DNA from 3 places in the Spirochaeta cellobiosiphila DSM 17781 genome. Region 1 is predicted to be linked to each of the others. Evidence: riboswitches for the same ligand, from Rfam matches in the RefSeq annotation. Region 1 holds a riboswitch; each other region holds the start of a gene.
The links. A riboswitch is a leader RNA that binds a small molecule or an ion and turns the genes downstream of it on or off. The one in region 1 is predicted to bind cobalamin.
Positions count from the first base shown of each region.

Region 1 (3,283 bases):
AAGATTAAAAGGATACTCCGGATCTTCTCCTATACGACCAGACGGATGAGCTCCTACAGGATTAAAATACCTAAGGATGACAACATTCCAGTTTTCAGCGTGGGCAGTATCCATAAGGATTTGCTCCATCATCGTTTTTGTATGTCCATAAGGATTTGTTGCTTTAATAGGAAAACTCTCATCAACAGGAACTGATGCGGGATCCCCATATACAGTGGCAGAGGAGGAGAACACAATGTTCTTGACTCCATATTTCTTCATTGTCTGATATAAGACAAGAGAGCCTGAAATATTATTTTCATAGTACTTAAGTGGTTTTTCAACAGATTCACCAACTGCTTTTAAAGCGGCAAAATGAATAACACCATCAATGTTAGGTTCTTTTTCAAAGACTTCACCTAAAGCCTTTCCATCCCGAATGTCTGCTTCATAAAAACGAACTTCTTTACGGGCAATGTCTTGAACCCGTTTGATAGCTTCGGTAGTTGAATTACATAGATTGTCAACAATAACCAGATCATAGCTCTCACTGAGCAATTCAATGTTAGTGTGGGAAGCAATATATCCTGCGCCTCCGGTTATTAGTAACTTTTTCATTCTAACCTCCTGAATGTACGCGCGTACACTAGGTGTATGATATAACCTCATTTAGATTATGTCCACTTACTTAAGTTTATGATTATTACCTTCGATCTAAGTAGACACATGGCCTATAGAATCAAAGATTGGTATAATTCCATAGATCCTTATATGGGTTACTTCAATTCATACACAGAAGAGAAACGCGGTTTGCACACTTTGTTAAATCAATTATGTGAATGTTATTGGACACAGAAAACCCCAGCAATAGAAACCCTCTCCCTCATTGATCAATATCCCTTAGAGATAGGAGATTTTTTTGTTTCCACAATGGGTATAACACAGGAAGATTATCAAATATGGTTAAAAAAATTATCCAATAAGCAAAAACATTGAGTTCTATAGACTTCTTCAACACTTAGATAATCTTTTATAATCTGATCATGATCAAGATCAACAAGATCAGGATCCTCTGTTAACCAAGCTTTAAGCATGTCCAAAGTCAGCTCCAAATGACATTGAAATCCATAGGCTTTTTCTCCAAAACTTAAAGCCTGATACTGACAATCAGCACCCTGACCAAGCCATTGGATCTGTTCATTAGGAACAATAGTTTCTCCATGAAGATGAAAGACTGGTATGGTATTAGAGATATTACTGAAGAGGGGATTATCCTGCCCCTGGTCCAAGAGATAAAGAGGATTCCAATTGCCCTCACTATCACGAAAAGCCCTTTCTGTCTTACCAAGAGGAACAACTTTGCCTTCCTTCGCCTTGGTCATGATTTGCATGCCCAAACAAATGCCAAGAACTTTAAGATTTTGGTTCATAGCTTCACGAGCAATATCGATTTTATGAACCATATCCTCTGTCTGATCATTGGCACTAGCAGGACCACCAAGAATAATAAGAGCTTCCAGATCTGATGGTAAGGTAAAATCAACTAGAGCATCAGGCTCAATAACCTGGAAAGATTTTCCTTTTTCCTTTAGATACTCAGCGATGAGACCGGGACCTTCCCTATCTATGTTCTTCAGAATATATGTTGTCATAATTCAAGAGTATAAATGGTATTTACTAAAACTGTAAAGATTGACAAGTGATATGCTTAACAATAAGATACGATTAAGTTAGGTGCTTATCAGAGCTAAAAGGGAAGCAGGTCAAAATCCTGCACGGTCCCGCCACTGTAGAAATATTCTCCAGAGAATATGAAAGTCAGAATACCTGCCTAATCTATTACCTTGGCATTGTCTACGGAGTATAGACAGGAGGCTTAATGCAGAAAACAATTTCCCTTTTCTTATTCCTATTAATATCATTACAAAGCTGGTCAACTGGTCAAAAAGAGGATCCTGCAACAACAACTGTTTTTACCGATAGCTATGAACGACAGGTTAATATTCCAACAGAGATAAATCGAATTGTATCTCTAGCTCCCAGCATTACAGAAATCATATATGCCTTAGGAAGCCAGGATAAACTAAAAGGTCGTACTGACTATTGTGATTATCCGGAAGATGCCCTTAGAATCCCCTCCATGGGATCACTCAGGAATCCAAGTATGGAAAGTATCATTCAGGCTCAACCAGATTTGGTAATAGCCTCCACACATTTTCAAAAGGATACACTGAAAGCCTTGGAAGATCTTAATATCCCTATATTAATCCTTAAAGGTGAAGACAGTATTGAAGGAACCTACTGGGTGATTCGTCAAATAGGAACGCTACTCCATAAACAAGAAAAATCAGAACAGATTATTACTCAGATGAAGAAAACCATAGATCAAGCCGCAGGAAGAATTAACAATTCTTACAAGCCTAAAGTTTACTATGTGGTAGCTTATGGACAACAAGGGGATTTCACTGCTGGAGGTAATACCTTTATCGGTCAATTGATCCAGGAAGCAGGCGGAATCAATATTGCCCAAGATCTGGATGGCTGGGCTTATAGTTTTGAAAAGATTGTAGAACAGGACCCTGACATCATTATTTGTTCTCAGTACTATAATGTAAAAGAAGGACTGTCCAATACAGAGGGGTATAAGGATTTGAGGGCAATAAAAGAGGGAAGGATTTATACTATTGATAGTAATATACTGGATAGACAAGGACCTAGATTAGCTCAAGCTTTTGTAGATCTTGTAACCATAATCCATCCTGAAAGCTTTGAATGATTAAACTTAACCATTGGCAGATATCTTTTCTACTAATCATTCTTATTCTCTTTAGCAGCTTATTATCTCTCACCATAGGAACGGCTGATATAAAAGCCGTAGAAGTCTTCCATATAATAAAAGAACAATTCAATTATCCTCTAGTCTCTAAGTCCACTACCCCTGCGGATATTATTATTCTTAATGTCAGAGCTCCCCGCATAGTACTAGCCCTTCTGGTAGGAGGGGCATTAGCAGTATCAGGGACAGCGCTTCAAGGATTATTTCGTAATCCAATGGCGGATCCTTATGTATTGGGCTTATCATCAGGAGCGGCCTTCGGGGTGACAGTTGTTATTATCTGTGGCTTATCGACTACAGTGCTATTACAGGGTTCTGCTTTCATAGGGGCTCTATTAACAGCATTCTTTGGCCTGTCCCTGGCACAGGGCTTGTCGAGGAGAGGAACAACGACTCTGCTTCTCACTGGGATGACTCTTAGCTTTATGCTGTCAGCCTTAATTAGTTTCTTTATGTACATAAACAGGG
Region 1 is NZ_KE384558.1:147,434-150,716, reverse strand. Features, by position in the region: gene galE (UDP-glucose 4-epimerase GalE) at 1-597, opposite strand, end outside; gene K345_RS21695 (type 1 glutamine amidotransferase) at 933-1,631, opposite strand; cobalamin riboswitch at 1,695-1,828, shown strand; gene K345_RS0117285 (ABC transporter substrate-binding protein) at 1,859-2,755, shown strand; gene K345_RS0117280 (FecCD family ABC transporter permease) at 2,752-3,283, shown strand, end outside.

Region 2 (3,283 bases), on a different contig from region 1:
CACAACGGCTTCCATAGCTTTGAACCCAGCCATTTGAAGTAAAATGAAATCCTTCCAGTAGTTCTCCAAAGTATTCAACCATATCATTTCGTTCCGGTTCCCCATGAACGAGTACATCTAAATCAATTTCTTCCTGGAATTCAACACATTCCTTTATGTATTGCTTGAGAGAAGATTCATAAACTTCTTTGGTGATGAGTTTCTTTTTATAATCTCTACGAATCTTTCTCAATTCTTTCGTTTGTGGGAAGCTTCCTATCGTTGTAGTGGGAAGTGAGGGTAAGTTGAATTGCTGTCTTTGAAGTTGAATTCGCTCATGGAAGTTACCTTCTCGGTCCCGATTTCCCTCTTTACTAACTCTTTGTTGCACCTTGTCATTATGAATGAGAGAAGATACAAGTTTATTTTTGTGGATATTACGATTCTCTTCGAGGGCCGCTTTCGTTTCGGATGTATTATCATTCTCCAGGATAGCTTTCAGTAGAACTAATTCTTTCAGTTTTTCTACTCCGAAGGCGAGCCACTGTTTGATAGGAGCCTCCTGGGGTTCATTACGTAAGGAATAGGGAACATGCAGGAGGGAACAGGATGTGGATAGCAATAACTTGTTGTGAGGCACTTGTTCTCTAATACTCTCTATTAGTTTTAGGGCTTCATCATAATGGGATATCCAAATATTACGACCATCAATGATCCCGGCAACTAAAACCTTATCTCCTATGGAACTAAGGCTTTGCAGATTATCTTTTCCATGAATAAAGTCCAGACCAATTCCCCAAATCGGAGTTTGGCTTAATAAAGGAACAGCTTCACTAGCTTGTTCAAAATAGGTCATGACTATGATTTTTATTTTGGTACTGACAGAAGCTAATGTGTTGTAAGTCTGAATTATAAGATCTAGAAGCTTTGGGGCGGGATCTTTGACCAAAATGGGCTCATCAATTTGGAGAATAATGGAATCATCTAGTTCAGATATCTCCTGGATTACTTTCACATAGGTCTCCAGGATTGACTCGTAGTAATCAAAGGGATCACTTGTGTCTAAACTTTTGGATAATCCTGTGTAGGTAATAGGTCCGATGAGGTTTATCTTGCTTTGAATACCAAGTTCCTTGGCCTCTCTATACTCTGTACGAATTTTATTTATATTAGCTTGAAAGGGCGTTCGTTTATCTAATTCGGGTACAATGTAATGATAATTTGTATTGAACCACTTGGTCATTTCCATCGCGGTTGAGGAGGCATTGCCTCTAGCCATAGAAAAATAGATATCTTCGTATTGACTGAGATCACGGAATCTTTCCGGTATGGCATTGATCATGATTGAAGTATCAAGCATGGTATCATAGTAACTAAAGTCATTAGAGCTAATATAGTCGATTTTTTGACCTGATTGTTCAGTCCAGTGTTTGGCTCTAAGTTTTTTACTTAACTCTTCAAGTTCAGGGAAGCTTATCTTTCCTGACCAGTATTGTTCTAGAGCTTTCTTTAATTCCCGGTGTTCTCCTATGCGTGAGAACCCTGTTAGATAGGTTTGTGTAGACATTGTAATATTCCTTTTTGTTGACGCGACAAAATTTTTCTAAAGTTACCCTGGTAATCGGACTTGGAACAAACTGTTCCACACCGTAGCGCGACTGTGCCTGACTCTCACAGGACTTCCCCATAAGGTAAACTTCCCTAATACTTATGAGATTTTGATCCCTCCCTTTTATTAGTTAATCTGTACAAACTATAGGATAGAATCGGATAAATGTATACATAGTATAATATCCGACTTGGATTATGATCTTCCTAAAAGCATCAGTATGACATCATTCTCTATAGTTGATTAAAAATAGCAAATTAAATAACCTCCTCACTATGAAGTTAGAACTAATTCCAGCACCTCATGATGAGATTATTCAGAATTTATTTCCATATTATGTTTATGACATGTCCGAATATGCAGGTTTCTCTCCTGATGAGAAAGGTTCCTTTGCTGTGGCGAAAGAAGTGAGTCGATTAGATGAATACTGGACGAAAGAAAAGCATTATCCCTATCATATTATGGTTGATGGTGAGATAGCTGGATTTGTTCTCATTCGTCCTTATCCTGATCGAGAAGAATACAATGATATAGGACAATTCTTTGTATTACGTAAGTTCAAGCATAAGGGTGTGGGCCGTGAAGCGTTTATTCAGGTTGTTCATAAACATCCTGGTAAATGGATAACAAGAGTTTTGCCAAATAATAAAGGGGCATATGAGTTCTGGACAAAGGTTATAACTCAGGAAACACAGGGATCCTATTCGATTAAAAGAGAAGTCTATGGGGATAAGCCTATGGATTTTATTTATTATCATACTGAGTCCTGATCGGATGCACTTGTTCTGTTGAACATAAGGACCTCTTTTTATAATTTATAAGAGTAGGTCCTTATTTTTCTTCTGGTCATTAAGCTAGAGGGATTGACTTTATTTTGTTCTTCCTACCAAGTAAAAGCCCTGCTTGAAAATATTTAGAATTGTCTAAATATATATGTTGAAAAGATTAATTTATGTTGGTATTATCCCCCTCTTAGGAGGATTTATGCCCATAAACAAACGAGAAAGCCTTATTTTTACATCCTTAATGTGCGCTTTTATGGTGTTTACCATGAGTATATATAATATAGGAATGGCTACTGGTTATTCACTAGAAACCATAAGCCATGCCTGGTTAGGGTTTCCCCTGGCCTATATTATTGCTTTTATTCTGGATTGGTTTATTGTATCAATATTTGCTAAAGGACTCGCTTTTAAAATTGCATCAAAAGTAGATGATAGAAAGAAAAAGATAGTACTTATGCTACTCATTTCTACCTTAATGGTTGTTGGAATGTGTTTCTTTATGTCCTTGTTTGGTGCCGTTCAGAATGTAGGTTTTTCCAATAGAACAGTTGCTGTTTGGCTTGGTAATATACCTAAGAACTTTATTGTGGCTTTACCGCTTCAAATCATAATTGCAGGACCCATTATACGTTTTAGTTTTAGAAAATTATTTCCTGTTGGATGTATTAATTAAAGCTTAATATCCTCCTTGTCTTATTGGCAGGGAGGAAGTTCAAAGACAGTAGTATCTATAATTACTTGCTGTATTTCTTTTTTCTCCTAAAGGAATTTAATGATAGTTAAAAAAAAGTAACAAAATCATTACAATTATGACATTAAGACATAGTGAAGTTGTAAATCCTAATGCTATAAAATTACGGACTTTATTTTGACACTTCTTAAAATACTTTTTAGCAAGGGGAAATCTCGT
Region 2 is NZ_KE384557.1:284,851-288,133, forward strand. Features, by position in the region: gene metE (5-methyltetrahydropteroyltriglutamate--homocysteine S-methyltransferase) at 1-1,546, opposite strand, end outside; adenosylcobalamin (AdoCbl) riboswitch at 1,549-1,691, opposite strand; gene K345_RS0116320 (GNAT family N-acetyltransferase) at 1,864-2,358, shown strand; gene K345_RS0116325 (DUF2798 domain-containing protein) at 2,573-3,046, shown strand; gene K345_RS0116330 (alpha/beta fold hydrolase) at 3,282-3,283, shown strand, end outside.
Region 2: linked by a shared signal. The riboswitch ahead of metE (5-methyltetrahydropteroyltriglutamate--homocysteine S-methyltransferase) and the one ahead of K345_RS0117285 (ABC transporter substrate-binding protein) in region 1 are both predicted to bind cobalamin.

Region 3 (3,283 bases), on a different contig from region 1:
TCCCTTTTCCCTTGTATAAAGATTGCCCCTCATTCACTTTGTCAGCGATGAGTTTGTCCTGTTTTGCCAGGTAGTTAACGATTTCCTTTGCCCTATCCCTGCAATCCAGTAAAGCTCCATATCTGGTAATCATATCTGCTGTCAGAGAGGGAGCGCTCGTTTGTTCTATCAGTACAGATATTCCTAAGCTCTGGAGTTTTGCAATCAGCTCATCTTTGAACATAGCATCTGCCAGAACCACCTGGGGATTCAAGCTTAATATCCTTTCCATATTGGGATGGGCAGAATTCTTTCCTACAACAGGTATTCCTTTTAATGAGGAGGGAAAGGTTGAATAAGAATCACGGCCAACAATTTTATCTGATTGCCCTAAGGACACAATTAAGGAGCTTAGCCCTGAGTTTAAGACTACGATTCTGTCCACAGGGAGTTTAACAGGGACAGTCGATCCTTCTCCGTCTACAAACTGTAGCTGATCTTGGGACTCTGATTCATCCTGTGTTTGTTGTCCTCCTCCAAAGAGAATAAAAGGGCTAAGGAGGATGACTAGTATGAAAGCCGTTGTTTTAAAGGATTCCATTAGAATTCCTTGATGGCTGATTTTGTTTTATCAATGAATATTTTTTGGATAGGAGTTATGCTTGCCAAACCTCCTGTGGCTGTAGCAGGAAGTCCTAGTTGGTTTTTCCAGGAATCCTCTTCTTCCCCCATGACATCATTTGACATATGGTCCCCATAGGTCAGCATGAAAGCAATGAAGCGGACAGCCTTAAAGTCATTCTTTTGGGCCACTTCTTTCACTTCTTCAAACTCTGGATTCCCTTCCATAACGGCCACATAGCTATGGGAATAATGCTCCTTTAGGTAATTATTCATTTGTACGAAGTCTTTGTTATATTCTGGATGTTTTTCATTACCATGAGCACAAATGACAGTGAGTTCATCCTTATCTCCGAATTCTGATTCCAGGGCCTTTATAATCTTTGGCATGTTTTCAGGATAGTAGAGGAGGGGATGAACGTATTTGATATTTAATTCAGAAGAATGAGAAGTCATTACTTGTCTATATTCCGATCCAACCATAAGAAGAAAATTAATGATGACAATATTTTTCTTACCAACCAGACTTAAATCTTCTAGCGTTTGATCAATCTTTCGAATAGGAACTTCACTCGCAAAGAGAGTGGTTTTGCCTTGTTTTAAAAGTTTTTTAACAATAAAGGAAGATGTGAATCCCCATGTCACTTCATTATGGGGAAAGGCTTTTCTCATTGCTATATCAAAGTCTTCAAGATTTTTCTGGCCACTCTCATAGCTACTCCCAAAAGCCGCTATGACAATAACAGGTTTTTCCTTATTGCTTGAAGTATATTTATTGCTTTGACATGAACTCATACCCACTCCTATCAGAAATAATAAGGGAAGCAAATATAAGATAACTGATTTATTCATGGAACTTCCTTTATACGGGACAAGAGACTACCTTAGTCCAAAAAGCGACGGGTAATAACTCTCCTTCCGCGAAGATTGTTATTATTCATTCCCTATAGGTAGCCTGACTTATCACCACAGGGTGACTTACAGTGACGGGATCGCTCCAGATTCTCACTGGATTCCCCTATAATGGAATGTTTGTGTTACCAACACTACTGGATATAAGTAGGATTAGTCTAGGTAGAAAAGAACGATTGACAAAATCTTGATTCCTTTTCTAAGTTAAAAGAGATGGTAGACTCCATAAATAAGAATTATCCCCGTATTGTAATTAGTGCTGACCGCTCTGGTTCCGGAAAAACCCTCCTTAGCACCCTCATCGAAAGGTATTGGCAACGGTCGCTGAAGGTCCAGTCCTTTAAGTGCGGTCCCGACTATATCGACCCCTCTTATCATGCTATGGCCACTGGTAGAAGTTGTGCTAATCTGGATAGTAGATTGATGTCTGGTGAACAAGTTAAAGCTCTCTTTCAAAAACACGCTGAAGGAGCACAACTTAATATTATAGAAGGAGTTATGGGGTTGTACGATGGGGCTGGCTCATTAGATGAAAGGGGAAGCGCGGCTCATATTGCCAAAACCTTAAAAGCCCCGGTTATAGTGATTCTGGATGTCAAATCCATGGCTCGTTCAGCTGGGGCCCTAGCCTTAGGGTATAAAGTCTTTGACCCGGACGTTAATGTAGCAGGTTTTCTCTTAAATCGTGTTGCCAGTACTCGTCATGAAGCTCTCGTCATTAGAGCTGTGGAAAAGGCGACAGGTCTTCCTGTTGTAGGAAGCATACCCGTAAAAAAAGAATTAACCCTTCCTGAAAGGCATCTGGGCTTGATTCCTGCCTGGGAAGATTATGACTATATTCCCCATTATGATGCTTTATTAGAGTTGGTGGAACCTTATATTAATTGGTCTTTGATTAAGGAAATAGCTGAAGGAGCTCCACCTTTAGGTCCTGTTTATGAATCATCACCTGGCCCCCCCAAAACTTATCCTGTCAAAATAGCCTACGCTTTGGATAAGGCTTTTCATTTTTATTATCAGGACAACCTGGATATGTTTGGTCATTTTGGGGCTCAGCTCGTTCCCTTTAGTCCGATGGAAGAGGATGCTCTTCCCCCGGGAATAGATGGTTTATACTTAGGGGGAGGTTATCCGGAAGTTTTTGCCCATCAGTTATCCCAGAATACTAGCATGCGTAGAAGCATTAAGGATTGGGCTCTCAATAACAGACCTATCTGGGGGGAATGCGGTGGATTAATGTACCTTCTGGATAGCCTGGTAACCCAGGAAGGAGAGGAGTATCCCATGGTCGGAGTGTTTCCTGGGCGGACGATTATGAAGAAAGGCCTTCGTGCTTTAGGATATTATACAGGAGAATTAAAAGCAGATTCCTGGATGGGGCCAAAGGGACAATCCCTCACGGGGCATTTGTTCCATTGGTCACAGAGGGAGAATACCACTGAAGAGTTGAATCACATGCTGGATTTAACCAAGGAAGATAGTCCGGAAGTTGTCCCTGATGGCTTGTTTCGCTATCAAACCTGGGCAGGATATTTACATCTGCATTTTGCAACAAATCCCCAGGTGCTGGAAGGTTTTCTTCAAAGTTGCTGGGATCACAAAGAATAAGGAGCATTCATGAATGGCCAAAGTATAACAAATAAAAGTTTTCAGATTATAGAAGATCGTCTAGGTGTTCTCGATGTCACTCCAGAACAAAGGGAAATCATCATAAGAATTGCCCATACGACGGGCGATGTGGAATTTGCCAAGACATTCAATATGACTCATG
Region 3 is NZ_KE384555.1:279,126-282,408, reverse strand. Features, by position in the region: gene K345_RS0111590 (ABC transporter substrate-binding protein) at 1-580, opposite strand, end outside; gene K345_RS0111585 (sirohydrochlorin cobaltochelatase) at 580-1,395, opposite strand; adenosylcobalamin (AdoCbl) riboswitch at 1,503-1,644, opposite strand; gene K345_RS0111580 (cobyrinic acid a,c-diamide synthase CobB) at 1,726-3,120, shown strand; gene K345_RS0111575 (precorrin-8X methylmutase) at 3,130-3,283, shown strand, end outside.
Region 3: linked by a shared signal. The riboswitch ahead of K345_RS0111585 (sirohydrochlorin cobaltochelatase) and the one ahead of K345_RS0117285 (ABC transporter substrate-binding protein) in region 1 are both predicted to bind cobalamin.